DNA from 3 places in the Kluyvera sp. 1366 genome. Region 2 is predicted to be linked to each of the others. Evidence: predicted binding sites of a transcription regulator. Region 2 holds the regulator's gene; each other region holds the start of a gene.

Region 1 (5,280 bases), on a different contig from region 2:
ATCTTTCATTGGTGAAAAATCAAAAGCAGACGACGTATCCAGATTAAATACCGGTGCTTCCTTCACTTCAGGTTCGGTATAGCGTTGCTGCTGCTGATCGGCGAACTGACGTGCAAGTTGAGCCTGCTGCAATGCATCCTCATCATCAGGCTCAGACGCTTCCTGCCAGCTTTCACCGTAACGATTCTGCTGCTGCGACGCGAAGGCTTCACGCAACTGCGCCTCTTGCAGCTCAACATCCTCTTCCTGTGGAGGAACGCTGTAAGACGCAGTGACTTCCGGCTGTTGCTGCTCAGCATCTTTAGCCTGTTCTTCCGCCATGCGCTGCGAGGGCAACTTAATGCCGTACGAAGCTAACTCACGTCGTGTTGGCAACTTAACTTTGTTTGGACGCGGCAACTCTGGACCAATGCCCTGCTTCACCTGCGGGTTGTAATCACGCTCAGGTACGATATCGAAGGCAGGTGAATAAGCAGCAGGTGATGTCGCTGCTTTGACTGCTCCAGCGGCAAGTGAAGCGGCGGCGAGACTGTTTAAAGGTGCAGAAGATGAAGCGGCATCCTGCCAGTTGCCCATGCTCGGGCCCTCATCGTCATCAGCCGGCGAAAACGGTGAAGGTGCTGCTTCACCTGGCATCTCGAAACGATAGAGCGGAGCAGAAGGCTGCGCGATTGGTTGTTGTGCTGCAGCAACAGGCTGAGGAGCCGGAATCGACTGAGCCGTGGCTTCGGCAACGCGTGGCATTGCGTCGGGTTCAGCAGATGCGGCTGGAGCAGGCTGCATAGCAGCTGGAGTTTGCTGTGCAGCTGGAGTTTGCTGTGCAGCTTGCGTAGTAACCGCAATTGCAGCGGCAGTTGCCGCACTCGCCTTCGCCAGCAGCGGATCGTCGCTCAACTCCGCAGCAACCGGTTCGCTCACCTTGCGCGGTTGAGCTAACAAGACATCATCGTCGTCATTAACGGAGTGTGCAGCATGCATCGGAGGCGACACCTCATCAGCAAGCTCTTCGTCGTCGTATTCTTCTTCCTGCCAGGGTTCGTCATGTCGTGAACGATTGCTGGCAAAGGTCAGAACACCCATCACCACGCCGCCGATCTTCTCGGCAATCGTCAGCCATGACCATCCGGTATAAAGCGTGATGCCGGCAGCCCAGACGCACAGCAGCGTCAAGGTGCCGCCAGCCGAACTGAACCACGGTGCCATCGCATTGCTGACCAGGCTGCCGATTACGCCGCCGGAAGCAAAATACCAGATGTCATCTACGTTGAGCGCCGCCAGACCACAGGTCGTTACCACCAAGGCCAGCACGCCAATCAGGCGTAAACCAACGGCAAAGTAGTCGATGTAATCCTGACGATCACGTTGGCGGAAGGTGATCCAACACAGACCAATAATGACGGGAGGAATGGCGTAGGCCATCACGCCAAAGATGAACAATAGCGTATCGGCCAGCCATGCGCCGACGCTACCACCCAGATTATGGATAGGTTCGTGCCATGCGGTTTGTGACCAGCTTGGATCTGACGGGTTAAAACTAACCAGCGACACCATCAAATAGATGGCGAACAAGGCCACAAGAATGAGCAACGCTTCCAGCAGACGACGTCCACTGCTCAGCGGTTGTAACGAAACATCTTTATCTTCTGTATATTCCTGGCTCAAGAGAACTCTCCAGGTGCCTGTAAATTAAGAAGGCAACAACGTCGGGCATGCCCGACGTTGGTCCTGTATGAATTCACAGGAGTGTACCGAAATCCTGCAAGCTTTGCACCTGCCCTGCACTACCGGGTTTTGATCACCAGACGATTGCTCTGTTTGACCTCTTCCATCACCACGTAAGTACGGGTGTCGTTTACGCCCGGCAGACGCAGCAAGGTCTCACCCAGTAGTTTACGATAAGCGGACATATCCGGTACGCGGGTTTTCAGCAGGTAGTCAAAATCACCGGAAACAAGGTGACATTCTTGAGTTTCCTCAAGTTTTTGCACGGCGGCGTTAAATTGTTCAAACACATCTGGCGCACCACGATTCAGAGTAATCTCAACGAAAACCAGCAGTGAAGCATCCAGATAATGCGGGTTGAGCTGCGCGGTGTAGCCCAGAATGAAGCCTTGACGCTCGAGGCGGCGCACGCGCTCAAGACATGGAGTTGGCGATAATCCAACACGTTTGGAAAGCTCGACATTAGAAATTCGACCGTCTTTCTGCAGTTCATTCAGAATATTTCTGTCGATACGATCTAAATCTTTTCCGGGGCGTTTCTTATTGTCTACCATTATTATTGTCTCTCTTAATTCCTTCCCTTAACCTGCCACACCCTGAAAACGCTCATTGTTCAGGGCCTTACTGAAGTGAAGACCATAAGCCTGTGCAGTAACGCGTCCATCCGTATGACGCATGTTGTCTGTCCACATCATGCGTCACTACCAATGTCAGGCTGAGTTTATTCGGCTAAACAGACAAAAACAGAAATGAAATTCTGTTTTGAATCGCTAAATATTCTCTGCTTCTCCCAATGTTTTCGCAAAAGCGCAGGCGATTGTCAAAGTAAAACATCCAAATTCAGTACAAGATGCCAGATAGAGTTCTGGGTTGCTGTTTTTAAATGAGAATTTTTATGCTGCTGCACCACTAATTGCCGAGCATTGCCCCCTTTTGGCGCAACGCGCGTGCAAAACTTGCACTCATCGTCTACGCCGCTCGCAGTGATTGTTAACAAAATTGCTGGAGCCTTTTTTTGCGGCGTTAATTTCCCTACAATCAAAAACTATGTCGTCAGAAAAAAATTGAGGAACGCATGAGTACGGCCAAACACAGTAAGCTGCTCATTCTGGGCTCCGGCCCTGCCGGTTACACTGCAGCAGTATATGCAGCGCGCGCTAACCTGAATCCGGTGTTAATTACCGGACTGGAGAAAGGAGGTCAGCTCACCACCACCACCGAAGTGGAGAACTGGCCAGGCGATGCAAACGATCTGACCGGTCCAGCGTTGATGGAGCGCATGCAGGAGCATGCCGAGAAATTCAACACCGAGATCATTTTTGACCACATTCATACCGTCGATTTGCAGAACCGTCCGTTCCGTCTGGTCGGCGACAGCGGTGAATACACTGCTGATGCGTTGATCATCGCCACTGGCGCATCGGCACGTTATCTCGGATTGCCATCAGAAGAAGCGTTCAAAGGCAAAGGCGTCTCTGCTTGTGCGACCTGCGACGGCTTCTTCTACCGCAATCAGAAAGTTGCCGTCATTGGTGGCGGTAACACTGCCGTTGAAGAAGCGCTTTATCTGGCTAACATTGCTGCAGAAGTGCATCTGATTCACCGTCGCGACAGTTTCCGCGCTGAGAAAATCCTTATTGACCGTCTGATGGAAAAAGTGCGCAATGGCAACATCGTGCTGCACACCGACCGCACGCTGGATGAAGTGGTTGGCGATCAAATGGGCGTGACGGGCTTGAAACTGCTGTCTACCAAAGGTGAAGCGGCTGAATCACTGGACGTCGCTGGTTTGTTTGTCGCCATCGGCCACAGTCCAAATACCGCAATTTTTGATGGTCAGCTGGATTTGGAAAATGGCTACATCAAAGTGCAGTCTGGTCTGCACGGCAACGCCACGCAAACCAGCATCCCAGGCGTGTTCGCTGCCGGCGATGTGATGGATCATATTTATCGCCAGGCCATTACCTCTGCCGGTACCGGCTGTATGGCGGCGTTGGATGCGGAACGCTTCCTCGATGGACTGGTTAAAAACGATAAGTAAGTTGTTAATAACCTGATCATAATCGCTAAAAGGCGGCCAGTTTTGGTCGCCTTTTTTGTTACCTGCGTGCTACAGTTCACGCGCCCGATATTGCTGGGTTTTCATCCGGGATTTACATCTCTTTTGAGTTACCAAACGGCATCGCATGAACAAATCACGGCAACAAGAACTTCTCCGCTGGCTCCGTCAGCAACGTCATCACGGTGCGCGCAACTTACGTGCGGCTTCGCTGCTGGGTTTTGCTGGCGCATTGGTCATTATCGCCCAAGCCTGGTTACTGGCTTCGCTGCTGCAAAATCTGCTTGTCGCACAGCAACCGCGCGCATCACTGCTCACCGATTTTCTGTTGCTGCTGCTGTGCTTTGTTTTGCGCGCCGGATTGCATTACGCCCGCGAAATGGCAGGACATCGCGCCGGCGTTGCCATTCGCCGTGCGCTGCGTCAGCAGGTTCTGGATCGACTCAATGTGCTCGGTCCCGCCTGGATTCAAGGTAAGCCAGCAGGCAGTTGGGCTACGCTACTACTCGAACAAATCGAAGAGATGCAGGAATACTACGCGCGTTATCTGCCTCAGATGTCGCTGGCACTCTTTATTCCGTTGGCCATATTGATCGCCATTTTTCCAATAAACTGGGCGGCGGGATTGATTCTGCTGGTCACCGCGCCACTGATTCCCCTGTTCATGGCGATGGTTGGCATGGGCGCTGCAGATGCCAACCGCCGCAACTTTGTTGCTCTCGCCCGACTAAGCGGTGATTTTTACGATCGTCTGCGTGGACGTGAAACGCTGCGCCTGTTCTATCGCGGCGCGGCAGAGCAAGAAGTAATTGCCGCCAGCACCACCGATTTTCGTCAACGTACCATGGAAGTATTACGCCTGGCGTTTCTCTCATCTGCCGTGCTGGAATTTTTTGCCTCACTGGCGATTGCTGTCGTCGCGGTCTATTTCGGTTTCTCTTATCTCGGCGAACTGAACTTTGGTCATTACAGCACCGGCGTAACGCTGTTTGCTGGTTTCCTGGCACTTATTCTGGCGCCTGAATTTTTCCAGCCGTTGCGCGACTTAGGCACCTTTTATCACGCCAAAGCGCAAGCGATTGGCGGAGCTGATGCGCTGGACCAGTTTCTACGCGAAAGTCCCGATCCACACGAAGAGCATGCTTCTCGCGAGCTTTCTCTCACTACACCGCTGCATATTCAGGCTCAGAATTTGGTGGTCATGACTGCTGGCGGTGAAGCGCTCTCTCAATCGCTCAATTTCACTCTCGATACTGGTAAACGTGTAGCGCTGGTAGGACAAAGCGGTGCAGGCAAAACAGCGCTGATGAACGTCTTGCTGGGTTTCCTGCCTTATCAAGGTTCACTGCAGGTTAATGGGCAGGAGCTGCGTGATATCAACCGCGATAGCTGGCAACAATATATTGCCTGGGTTGGCCAAAATCCGCATTTACCCGCGCAAACGCTACGCGAAAACCTGCTGCTTAATAGCCCCATTAATGACGCGACGCTCATGTCGG
Region 2 (5,280 bases):
TTTCGCGCTGAGGATAGCGAAGGTAATCGCGAAGCGCTGCAGCGTCTCACGAATACCCGCCGCCAGCAGTTGCAGCGAACGGTGACGTGCCGGCGTCATTCTTAGTTGACCATCCTGCAAGGTGATCAGGCCCTGACGCGCCATCTCTGCACCGAGTGCGTTAAGTAGCGCAGGCAACTCCGCCTTGTCCCAGCGCAAGAACAACTCGCTCTTTAGCATCGGATATACCAGGCTAACCTGACGCAGCAGCTCTGCTTCGCTGATTTCACGATGTTGCTGGACGATGGCGGCAATCAACGATGGCATCACCAACATGTGATGAATGTTGTTGCGATAGTAAGTCATCAGCACCGCCTGCTCGCGCGGCAGGATGATGATGTCGCCAATGCTGTCTTGCTCGGTCTCGAACTTGTTCATGCCCATGGCGTGATCAAGCAGCGCTTCGGCGCTCATGTCAGGCACCGTAGCTTCCGGCGAGTACGGCACATTGCGCAGCAGTTGGGTGTAGCACTCTAACTGCTCAATCAGCTGTTCGCGGGTCAGTGAACGCTGACGTGACGCCAGCAGTGCGGTGACGCACAGGTTCATGGCATTAGCTGCACCGGCTTCGTTGATGCGCACCATCAGCTTCGCCGCAATGTCATTCACGGCGGGCGTCATCCAGGCAGGGCGTTGCGGTTCGATAGGATCAATCGCATCACGCCATTCGGGCACGTTTTTGTTCAGATAGTTCATCAACGGCAGGGGTTCACCGAAGTTAACGTAGCCCTGTCCCAGATTGCGCAGCTTACGTAAACCGCGCACCATCTGCAGGAAGCTCTCTTTCTCTTTGGCCGCACCCCGCAGCTCTTTGGCGTAGGTGCCCACTTCCATCACATGCTCGTAGCCAATGTAAATCGGCACGAAGGTGATTGGACGACTGCCGCCGCGCAGCATCGCCTGCAGCGTCATCGATAGGGTGCCGGTTTTTGGATCCAGCAAACGACCGGTACGCGAACGTCCGCCCTCCACAAAGTATTCAACGGAGTAACCCCGGCTAAACAGCTCGCCAAGATATTCACGGAACACGGTGGAATAGAGTTTGTTGCCCTTAAAGGTACGACGAATAAAGAAGGCGCCCAGACGACGGAAAATCGGGCCGGCTGGCCAGAAGTTCAGGTTAATACCGGCAGCAATATGCGGCGGCACCAGGCCTTGATGATAAAGCACGTAGGAGAGCAGCAGGTAATCCATGTGGCTGCGGTGGCAGGGCACATAGACAATCTCATGACCATCCTGCGCCAGCTGACGCACGCGCTCACCGCCATGCACGTTGATGCCCTGATACAGGCGGCTCCACAGCCAGCCCATCACGCGGTCAGTGACTTTAATCGCTTCATAAGAAAAGTCCGCCGCCACTTCTTCCATCATTTCGATGGCGTTCTGCTGGGCTTTCTCATGCGAAATCTTTTTGCTGCGCGCTTCATCTTCTACTGCTTTTTCGATCGCTTTGGATTGTAACAGCTTGTTGAAGAGATCCTGACGTGCAGGCAGACGCGGGCCGACCGCGGCCAGACGTTGGCGGGCAAAATGAATGCGCGCCACGCGAGCCAGCTTTTGGGCAATCGACTTATCGGTGCCGTGCTCGGTCGCCATCTGGCGCAACGAAACGGTTTGCGAGAAGCGAACAAAGCTGTCGCGGCCGTGCCACAAAATGGCGAAGAACTTCTGCACGCCATTGAGCACGCGCAGATGCGGCGTGGATTCACCGGAGGTTTCACGTCCCGGCGCACGACCAAACATCACCGCGACCGGCAGCATTTGCACATCGAGTTGCGGGTTGCTGCGGTGCAAATCCAGATAATCGTGGAACAGCTTTACCGATTCGGGATTGGCCACGAAATAGGGAATTACGCGTGGGCCATCGTGAATAAACACGTGGCGCGGCAGCAGGGTGCCATCGATCTCCAGCGGAGCCAGCGGATCGGGCAGATCATGTTTCAGGCATTGAGCACGCAGTGTGAGCAGGTCAGCCTTTGAATCATAAGGCAAAACATACATCACCGGACGTGTCGGATCGATCCCATGTTCAGAGATAGGATCGGTCGGAATGACCTTACTTTTTACCAAAATAGAGAGTGGTAAATTCAATAATTTGTAATAGAGTTTACGCCAACCTGACATAGACAACTTTAAGCCTCTTGTTAGCAAAGCGCGGCAAGCATACCAGAAAGCGCAGCGAAGGTCTGTGGCTCTGCCGCCTCATACTGCCCACACATTGACGTCAAAATAGTTCAAGGGTTCCATAGACATGGCAAATAACGTCACCGGTTTAGTAAGAATAGTGAAAGCCGCCGGTTATTCCTGGCAGGGCCTGCGTGCCGCATGGCAGCACGAAGCCGCTTTTCGGCAGGAAGCCATTGCCGCGCTGGTGGCCATTCTCGTGGCTTGCTGGCTGGATGTAGATACCCTTTCCCGCATCCTGATGATTGGCTCGGTAGTGCTGGTTATCATCGTTGAGATCCTTAATAGTGCTATCGAAGCGGTGGTCGACCGCATCGGGCAGGAGCAACATCCGCTCGCGGGCCGCGCCAAAGATATGGGATCGGCTGCCGTATTGCTGACTATCTTACTGGCTCTGTTCGTCTGGAGCGCGCTGCTCTGGACGCATTTGAGATAGGGATTCCAGATTCATCAAACCGCTGATTTTTCCCTCTGTTACGGTTTTCATTTCGCGAATACCTGTATATACTCACAGCGACTGTATAAACAACCAGGGGGCGGGATGAAAGCGTTAACTGCACGGCAGCAACAGGTCTATGACCTGATTCGCGACCATATTAACCAGACGGGCATGCCGCCAACGCGTGCGGAAATTGCTGCGCAACTGGGTTTCCGCTCGCCCAATGCTGCCGAAGAGCATCTGAAAGCGCTGGCGCGTAAAGGCGTAATTGAAATTGTTTCCGGCGCATCGCGCGGAATTCGTTTGCTGATGGAAGAAGAACCGAGCGAAGGGCTGCCGCTGATTGGCCGCGTCGCTGCCGGTGAACCTTTGCTGGCTCAAGAACACATCGAAGCCCACTATCAGGTGGATGCTAACCTCTTTAAACCGAGCGCCGATTTCCTGCTGCGCGTGAGCGGTATGTCGATGAAAGACATCGGCATTATGGATGGCGATCTGTTAGCGGTACACAAAACGCAGGAAGTGCGTAACGGCCAGGTTGTCGTGGCGCGCATTGATGATGAAGTCACAGTGAAACGCTGGAAAAAGCAGGGTGCGATTGTCCATCTGCTACCTGAAAACACCGATTTTCAGCCGATTGTCGTGGATACCCGTGAGCAGTCGCTAACCGTTGAAGGTTTAGCTGTCGGGATTGTGCGCAACGGCGAGTGGCTCTGATCAGTTTCTGATCCACTTTAACTGCGGCGGTGCGTGTTTGCGCTGACCGCAGTCTGCTGTTTTACTTCTCTGTGACTCTTTCTGCGGCTCATTCTGGCGCCATTACGCTGATTACCGCACACAACGGAATGGGCTAATGCAGCTGTTTTCCTCCTCAGATAAAACGCTCTGGCGGCTAGCGCTGCCGATGATCCTGTCAAATATCACCGTCCCATTACTGGGTGTGGTGGATACCGCCGTTATTGGTCATCTCGATAGCCCAATCTACCTCGGTGGCGTCGCCGTGGGCACAACCGCCACCAGCTTCATCTTTATGCTCCTGCTGTTCCTGCGCATGAGCACCACCGGACTCACCGCTCAGGCATTTGGCGCCAATGACAAAACGGCGCTGGCGCGCGCCTTAATACAACCGCTACTGATTGCGCTGGTTTTTGGTGCGCTGTTTATGGTGCTGCGAACGCCGGTCAGCAGCCTGGCGGCAGCTTTAATGGGTGGCAGCCCGGAAGTGCAGCAACAGGCGAAAATATTTATTGAGATTCGCTGGCTAAGTGCGCCCGCAACCTTGACCAATTTGGTGATTCTTGGCTGGCTGCTGGGCGTGCAGTACGCGCGGGCACCGATGGTGCTGCTAATCATCGGCAACCTGGTGAATATCCTGCTGGATCTGCTGTTCGTGCTCAAACTGCATTGGGGTGTCGCCGGAGCGGCGGCGGCTACCGCGCTGGCAGAATATGTCACGCTGGGCGTGGGTTTGTGGATGGTGGCGCGGGTGCTGAAGATGCGCGGTATCCACTTTGCTTTACTCAAAAGCAGCTGGCGCGGCGATGCGGCGCGGCTATTCCGCCTCAATCGCGACATTATGCTGCGTTCTTTGATGCTGCAAATCTGCTTCGCGTCGCTCACCATCCTTGGCGCACGCATTGGGCCGGATGTAGTGGCAGTCAACGCGGTGCTGCTGATGTTCCTCACTTTCACCGCATACGCGCTGGATGGATTTGCCTACGCGGTTGAAGCCTGTTCGGGTGAAGCGGTTGGGGCCAAAGATCGCAGCCGACTATTGCTGATTTGGCATGCGGCTTGTCGCCAGGCATGCTTCGTCGCCGCGATCTTTGCGCTGATTTATGCATTCACCGGTCCGGAGATTGTGGCGATGCTGACGTCACTGGAAGCGCTACGAGAGATGGCCGACCGCTATCTGATTTGGCAAGTGATTCTGCCGCTGGTTGGCGTCTGGTGCTATCTGCTGGACGGCATGTTTATCGGCGCGACGCGCGGGCGTGAGATGCGCAACAGCATGGTGATGGCGGCGATCGGCTACGGCGTATCGCTGCTCACGCTGCCGTGGCTCGGTAATCACGGTTTATGGCTGGCGGTGACGGTATTCCTCGCGTTACGCGGACTGACGCTGTGGCTCATTTGGCGTGGTCACTGGCGGCGCGATAGCTGGTTTAACGCCTGAATAAGCGAAGCGTAACCTACAGATTAATCTGTATTTCTCTGCAAACTGCGAAGCGGCTACTACAATTACCTCATACGGCGCATATGAGTAGCGCGTTGTCTGGGTATATCGCCAGCTAAGCAGGCAATATATCTATCTCACTCAGGATGTAGTGGAGGAATATTATGAACAAAGACGAAGCGAGCGGAAACTGGAAGCAGTTCAAAGGCAAGTTTAAAGAGAAGTGGGGCAAGCTGACCGATGACGACTTCACTGTGATCGAAGGTAAACGCGATCAGCTGGTTGGTAAAATCCAGGAACGCTACGGTTATGGTAAAGACCAGGCCGAGAAAGAAGTTAAAGACTGGGAAACAACCAACAAAGATTACCGCTGGTAATCTCACTTCACGGATGATGCTCCTACCCGCCAATCATTTAGCGTAGTGATTGGCCCGGCACAAGG
Region 3 (5,280 bases), on a different contig from region 2:
TCGCAGCGGCTGGCGCAGGCCGGCTGTTGGGTCAGTGCGATTCGGCCACCAACCGTGCCGCCGGGCACCGCGCGGCTACGCATCACGCTTACCGCTGCACATCACACCGATGACATTGATCGTTTGCTGGAGGCTCTGTATGACGCTGCAGGTTAACAAACAGGCCGTGGCGCAGGCTTTTGGTCGTGCGGCTGCGCATTACGAGCAGCACGCGCAGTTACAGCGGCTGAGCGGCGATGCGCTGCTGGCGCTGGCGCCCGCTGGTTTTGGTCCGCACCTGCTGGATGCCGGGTGCGGTACCGGCTGGTATAGCCGCTACTGGCGCGATCGCGGGCGCACGCTGACGGCGCTCGATCTGTCGCCCAACATGCTGCAAACCGCGCGCGATCAGCAATCGGCGCAGCACTATCTGTTGGGCGATATTGATGCGTTGGCGCTGCCGGACGCCAGCGTTGACGGCGTGTGGAGCAATCTGGCGGTGCAGTGGAGCAGCGACTTGCACACCGCGCTGCAGCAGTTTATGCGCGTCACGCGGCCGGGCGGCACGGTGCTGTTTTCCACGTTGCTCGACGGTTCGCTGCACGAAGTGCATTACGCGTGGGCACAGCTGGATGGTCGCCGGCACGCCAACCGTTTCCTCAGCGCTGCCCAGTTTCATGCGGCCACCGCGACGCTGCCGATCGCTGCGCAGCAGCAGGTTATCACCCTGCATTTTCCCAGTGCGCTCAGCGCTATGCGATCGCTGAAAGGCATTGGGGCCACGCACCTGCACGATGGTCGCGGTGCCAGCGTGCTAACGCGTTCCCAACTGGCACAACTTGAGCAGCGCTGGCCGCAGGACGAGTCCGGTTATCGCCTGAGTTATCACCTGATGTATGGAGTTTTAAGCAAATGACACGCTGGTTTATTACCGGAACCGATACCGAAGTTGGCAAAACCGTGGCCAGCGGCGCGCTGCTGCAGGCGGCAAGCGCCGCCGGTTTACGCACCGCAGGCTATAAGCCGGTGGCATCCGGCTGCGAAATCACGCCGCAGGGCATCCGCAACAGCGACGCGCTGGCGTTGCAGCGCTACAGCACCTTGCCGTTAAGCTACGAGCAGGTGAACCCGCTGGCGTTTGTCGAGCCGACCTCGCCGCATATCATTAGCGCGGAAGAGGGCAGGCCGATTAGCTTTACCACGCTGTCAGCGGGCTTGCGCGCGCTGGAGCAGCAGGCAGAATGGGTGTTAGTCGAAGGCGCAGGCGGGTGGTTTACGCCGCTGTCGGAGACGCAAACTTACGCCGATTGGGTGGAAGCCGAGCAGCTGCCGGTGATTCTGGTGGTGGGTGTGAAGTTAGGCTGCATCAATCATGCCATGCTGACCGCCGAAGCGATTAAAGCGCGCGGATTACGCCTTGCGGGCTGGATTGCCAATGATATTCAGCCGCCCGGCAAACGTCATCAGGAGTATATGGATACGCTGCGTCAGCGCATTGATGCGCCGTTCCTCGGTGAGATTCCGCACCTACGCGACCAGGCGCAGCAGGCCGAGTGCGGGCGTTATTTGACGTTGCCGCAATAAATAACCCAGGTCGCCATTCACGGCGACCTGGCTACCTCTTCACCTTGCGGTCAGCCACTTATTCACCGTCAAATCATCCAGCTGCGCCACTTTGCCGTGCGCCACATTGCGTCCGCGATGCAGCAGCAGGAAATAATCGGCGACGCGGCGGACAAACGAGACGTGCTGCTCAAGCAGCAGAATGGTTAAACCATACTCACGGTTTAACCGACGAATCAGATTGCCCATCTCCTCTTCCAGCCACGGCGACATCCCCTCTGTCGGCTCATCCAGAATCACCAGCTTGGGTTGCAGCACCAGCGCACGCGCCAGGGCCAAATGTTGTTGCTGTTCCATTGGCAACTCGCCGCTGCGCTGATGGCGCAATGAATAGAGTGCCGGGAACAGGTCGAACACCATTTCCGGAATGGCACGGCTACGATCGTCCTGTGCCGCCATCAGGGCGATCAGCAGGTTATCCTCCACGCTCATTTGCGAGAAAATATGCCGTCCTTGCGGCACATAACCAATGCCGGTGCGCGCGCGCAGTTCGGCCGGTTGCAACAGTAAATCTTCCGGCGGCGCGCCATCTTCCTGCCAGGTCATCGAGCCGCTGTTAATTGGCAGGCGGCCCATAATGCAGTTCACCAACGTGGTTTTGCCCATGCCGGGACTGCCCAGCACGCCGGTACAGGTGCCCGGCGGCAGATCGAGATCGACATCCCACAGAATGTGATTTTGACCGTAAAACTGATTCACCGAACGTAAACTCAGCATCTGACATACTCCTTCCAGATTATTAGCCTGAATGCTCCCGCTCTGTGTCGTCTGGCATACAGTCGTGCACGATTGATGGACACCGCTGTCGTCGGCAAGCGCCGATATGGACTCGTCACTCCATAGTGCTAATACTGCAATTCCTAGGCCAGGTTGGGAATTCAGGCGCAACTGCGGCGGAAACCTGACAAATCAGCGGCTAAAAGTTGAGAGAAGCTTAACAATTGCCAGCGGTGATAAACCGACTGCACTTTGACGGTGCTGACTGCTTAACGTTTCTGGTGCATTTGATCGTTCGTAAGGCAATAACCGGAGAAATAAATGGCCTTAACGCCTGACTTTTCGCTGGGCACGGGAAGGTAAAGCCGGAAAAAGGGGGGGAATGCGACACGCACGGCGGGAAAAATAAATGCGAAAAAATTTTTTTTCACGCTTAAGAATGGGCGGGAGAAAATTATACACAGCCGATGGGCTCGGGGCTGGATTCACTTATCCACCATTACTGTGGATAACCTTGTGCATTAGCGACTGAAAACCGTGTGGAAGCGAGTAAATTCGCGGCCTTCCTACATTATGATGAGAAACTGGGCTTTTGAGTCAAAGTGAATTAAAACAGCAGGTTAGTTAAAATCAAGCATGCGAATTATCTGCCTTGTCATCGGACTGCAATTTAATGACACTCTATTGACAAATGTTAAAAGCATCCTCCGCCTGGGGATAACATTGCGCAACAACAACTTGCCGCCCGCCGCTTAAATTGCACTGAAGAGAATCGCCGTCAGGTGCCATTATCGTGCAAGGTTACTGTGATTATGTCCAGTATTATTTTCTGGCAAATTCGCCATAGCAGAGTAGAATTAGCAGCCTGCCCGCCGACTTCATCTGCTGGAACCGCTAAAACATGAGCAAAGTCTTTAAACTCAACTCCGCTTTCAAGCCTTCAGGGGATCAACCTGAGGCGATTCGCCGTCTCGAAGAGGGACTGGAAGATGGACTCGCGCATCAAACGCTGTTGGGCGTGACCGGCTCAGGTAAAACCTTTACCGTGGCGAATGTGATTGCCGACCTCAACCGCCCGACGATGGTGCTGGCGCCAAATAAAACCCTGGCGGCGCAGCTCTACGGGGAGATGAAGGAGTTCTTCCCGGATAACGCGGTGGAGTTTTTCGTCTCATATTACGATTACTATCAGCCTGAAGCCTATGTGCCGAGTTCTGACACCTTTATCGAGAAAGATGCCTCGGTGAATGAGCACATTGAGCAGATGCGTCTGTCGGCGACCAAAGCGCTGCTGGAGCGCCGTGATGTCATCGTCGTGGCCTCGGTTTCGGCGATCTACGGTTTGGGCGATCCCGATCTCTACCTGAAAATGATGCTGCATCTGACGCGCGGCATGATTATCGATCAGCGCAGCATTCTGCGTCGTCTGGCGGAGCTGCAATACACTCGCAACGATCAGGCCTTCCAGCGCGGCACCTTCCGCGTGCGCGGCGAAGTGATCGATGTGTTCCCGGCGGAATCGGACGATATTGCGCTGCGTATTGAGCTGTTTGATGAAGAAGTTGAGCGGCTGTCGCTGTTTGATCCGCTCACCGGCCAGATTGATTCGGTGATCCCGCGCTTTACCGTCTATCCGAAAACGCACTATGTGACGCCGCGTGAGCGCATTCTTAAGGCGATGGAAGAGATCAAAGATGAGCTGGTGGTGCGCCGCAAAGTGCTGCTGGAGAACAATAAGCTGCTGGAAGAGCAGCGTATTTCCCAGCGTACGCAGTTCGATCTCGAGATGATGAACGAGTTGGGTTACTGCTCCGGCATCGAAAACTACTCGCGCTATCTCTCCGGGCGCGGACCGGGCGAGCCGCCGCCGACCTTGTTCGACTATTTACCGGCGGATGGCTTGCTGGTGGTCGACGAATCGCACGTAACCATTCCGCAGATTGGCGGCATGTATCGTGGTGACCGCGCGCGTAAAGAGACGCTGGTGGAGTACGGTTTCCGCCTGCCGTCGGCGCTGGATAACCGTCCGATGAAGTTTGAAGAGTTTGAAGCAGCCGCTCCGCAAACCATTTACGTGTCGGCCACACCGGGCAATTACGAGCTGGAAAAATCGGGTGGCGAAGTGATCGATCAGCTGGTGCGTCCAACCGGCCTGCTGGATCCGATTCTGGAAGTACGGCCGGTGGCGACGCAGGTCGACGATTTGCTGTCGGAAATCCGCAAGCGTGTTGAGATTAACGAGCGCGTGCTGGTGACTGTGCTGACCAAGCGTATGGCGGAAGATCTTACCGAATACCTGGTGGAGCACGGCGAGAAGGTGCGCTATCTGCACTCGGATATCGATACTGTGGAACGTATGGAGATCATCCGCGATTTACGTCTTGGCGAATTTGATGTGCTGGTTGGCATCAACTTGCTGCGAGAAGGTCTGGATATGCCGGAAGTGTCGCTGGTGGCGATTCTCGATGCCGATAAAGAGGGCTTCCTGCGTTCGGAGCGTTCGCTGATACAGACCATTGGTCGCGCCGCGCGTAACATCAATGGCCGGGCGATTCTCTACGCCGATAAAATCACGCCGTCGATGGAGCGCGCGATGGGCGAAACCGAGCGTCGTCGTGAGAAGCAGCAGAAATACAACGAAGAGAATGGCATTACGCCGCAAGGGCTCAACAAGAAGATCACTGATATTCTTGAGCTCGGCAAAAACGTAGTGAAAACGCGTGGTAAAGGCAAAACCGCCTCACGCACCGCAGCAGAAGCGGAAGCCAACTATATGGCGCTTACGCCGCAAGCGATGCAGAAGAAGATTCACGAGCTGGAAGGGCAGATGCAGCAGCACGCGCAGAATCTGGAGTTTGAAGAGGCTGCCAGCGTGCGCGATCAGTTACATCAACTGCGCGAGCTGTTTATTGCGGCTTCCTGATTGTGGTATCCAGGTCGCCATGAATGACGACCCTACAG

The links. The regulator LexA, encoded in region 2, represses DNA repair genes until DNA is damaged. The targets are predictions, from matches to a motif close to TNCTGTATGTACATACAGNA.
Region 1: ACVLVH_RS16200 (DNA translocase FtsK 4TM domain-containing protein) is a predicted target of LexA. The motif match lies at 1,724-1,743, and genes of this name have one in related genera.
Region 3: uvrB (excinuclease ABC subunit UvrB) is a predicted target of LexA. The motif match lies at 3,122-3,141, and genes of this name have one in related genera.

The regions. Positions count from the first base shown of each region.
Region 1 covers NZ_JBTRDW010000006.1:427,753-433,032, forward strand. Annotated here, with positions in the region: gene ACVLVH_RS16200 (DNA translocase FtsK 4TM domain-containing protein) at 1-1,662, opposite strand, end outside; gene lrp (leucine-responsive transcriptional regulator Lrp) at 1,782-2,276, opposite strand; gene trxB (thioredoxin-disulfide reductase) at 2,798-3,763, shown strand; gene cydD (heme ABC transporter permease/ATP-binding protein CydD) at 3,909-5,280, shown strand, end outside.
Region 2 covers NZ_JBTRDW010000011.1:72,989-78,268, forward strand. Annotated here, with positions in the region: gene plsB (glycerol-3-phosphate 1-O-acyltransferase PlsB) at 1-2,163, opposite strand, end outside; gene ACVLVH_RS21400 (diacylglycerol kinase) at 2,291-2,659, shown strand; gene lexA (transcriptional repressor LexA) at 2,765-3,379, shown strand; gene dinF (MATE family efflux transporter DinF) at 3,516-4,838, shown strand; gene ACVLVH_RS21415 (CsbD family protein) at 5,003-5,215, shown strand.
Region 3 covers NZ_JBTRDW010000004.1:126,659-131,938, reverse strand. Annotated here, with positions in the region: gene bioF (8-amino-7-oxononanoate synthase) at 1-156, shown strand, start outside; gene bioC (malonyl-ACP O-methyltransferase BioC) at 140-895, shown strand; gene bioD (dethiobiotin synthase) at 892-1,563, shown strand; gene ACVLVH_RS09875 (ABC transporter ATP-binding protein) at 1,603-2,319, opposite strand; gene uvrB (excinuclease ABC subunit UvrB) at 3,221-5,242, shown strand.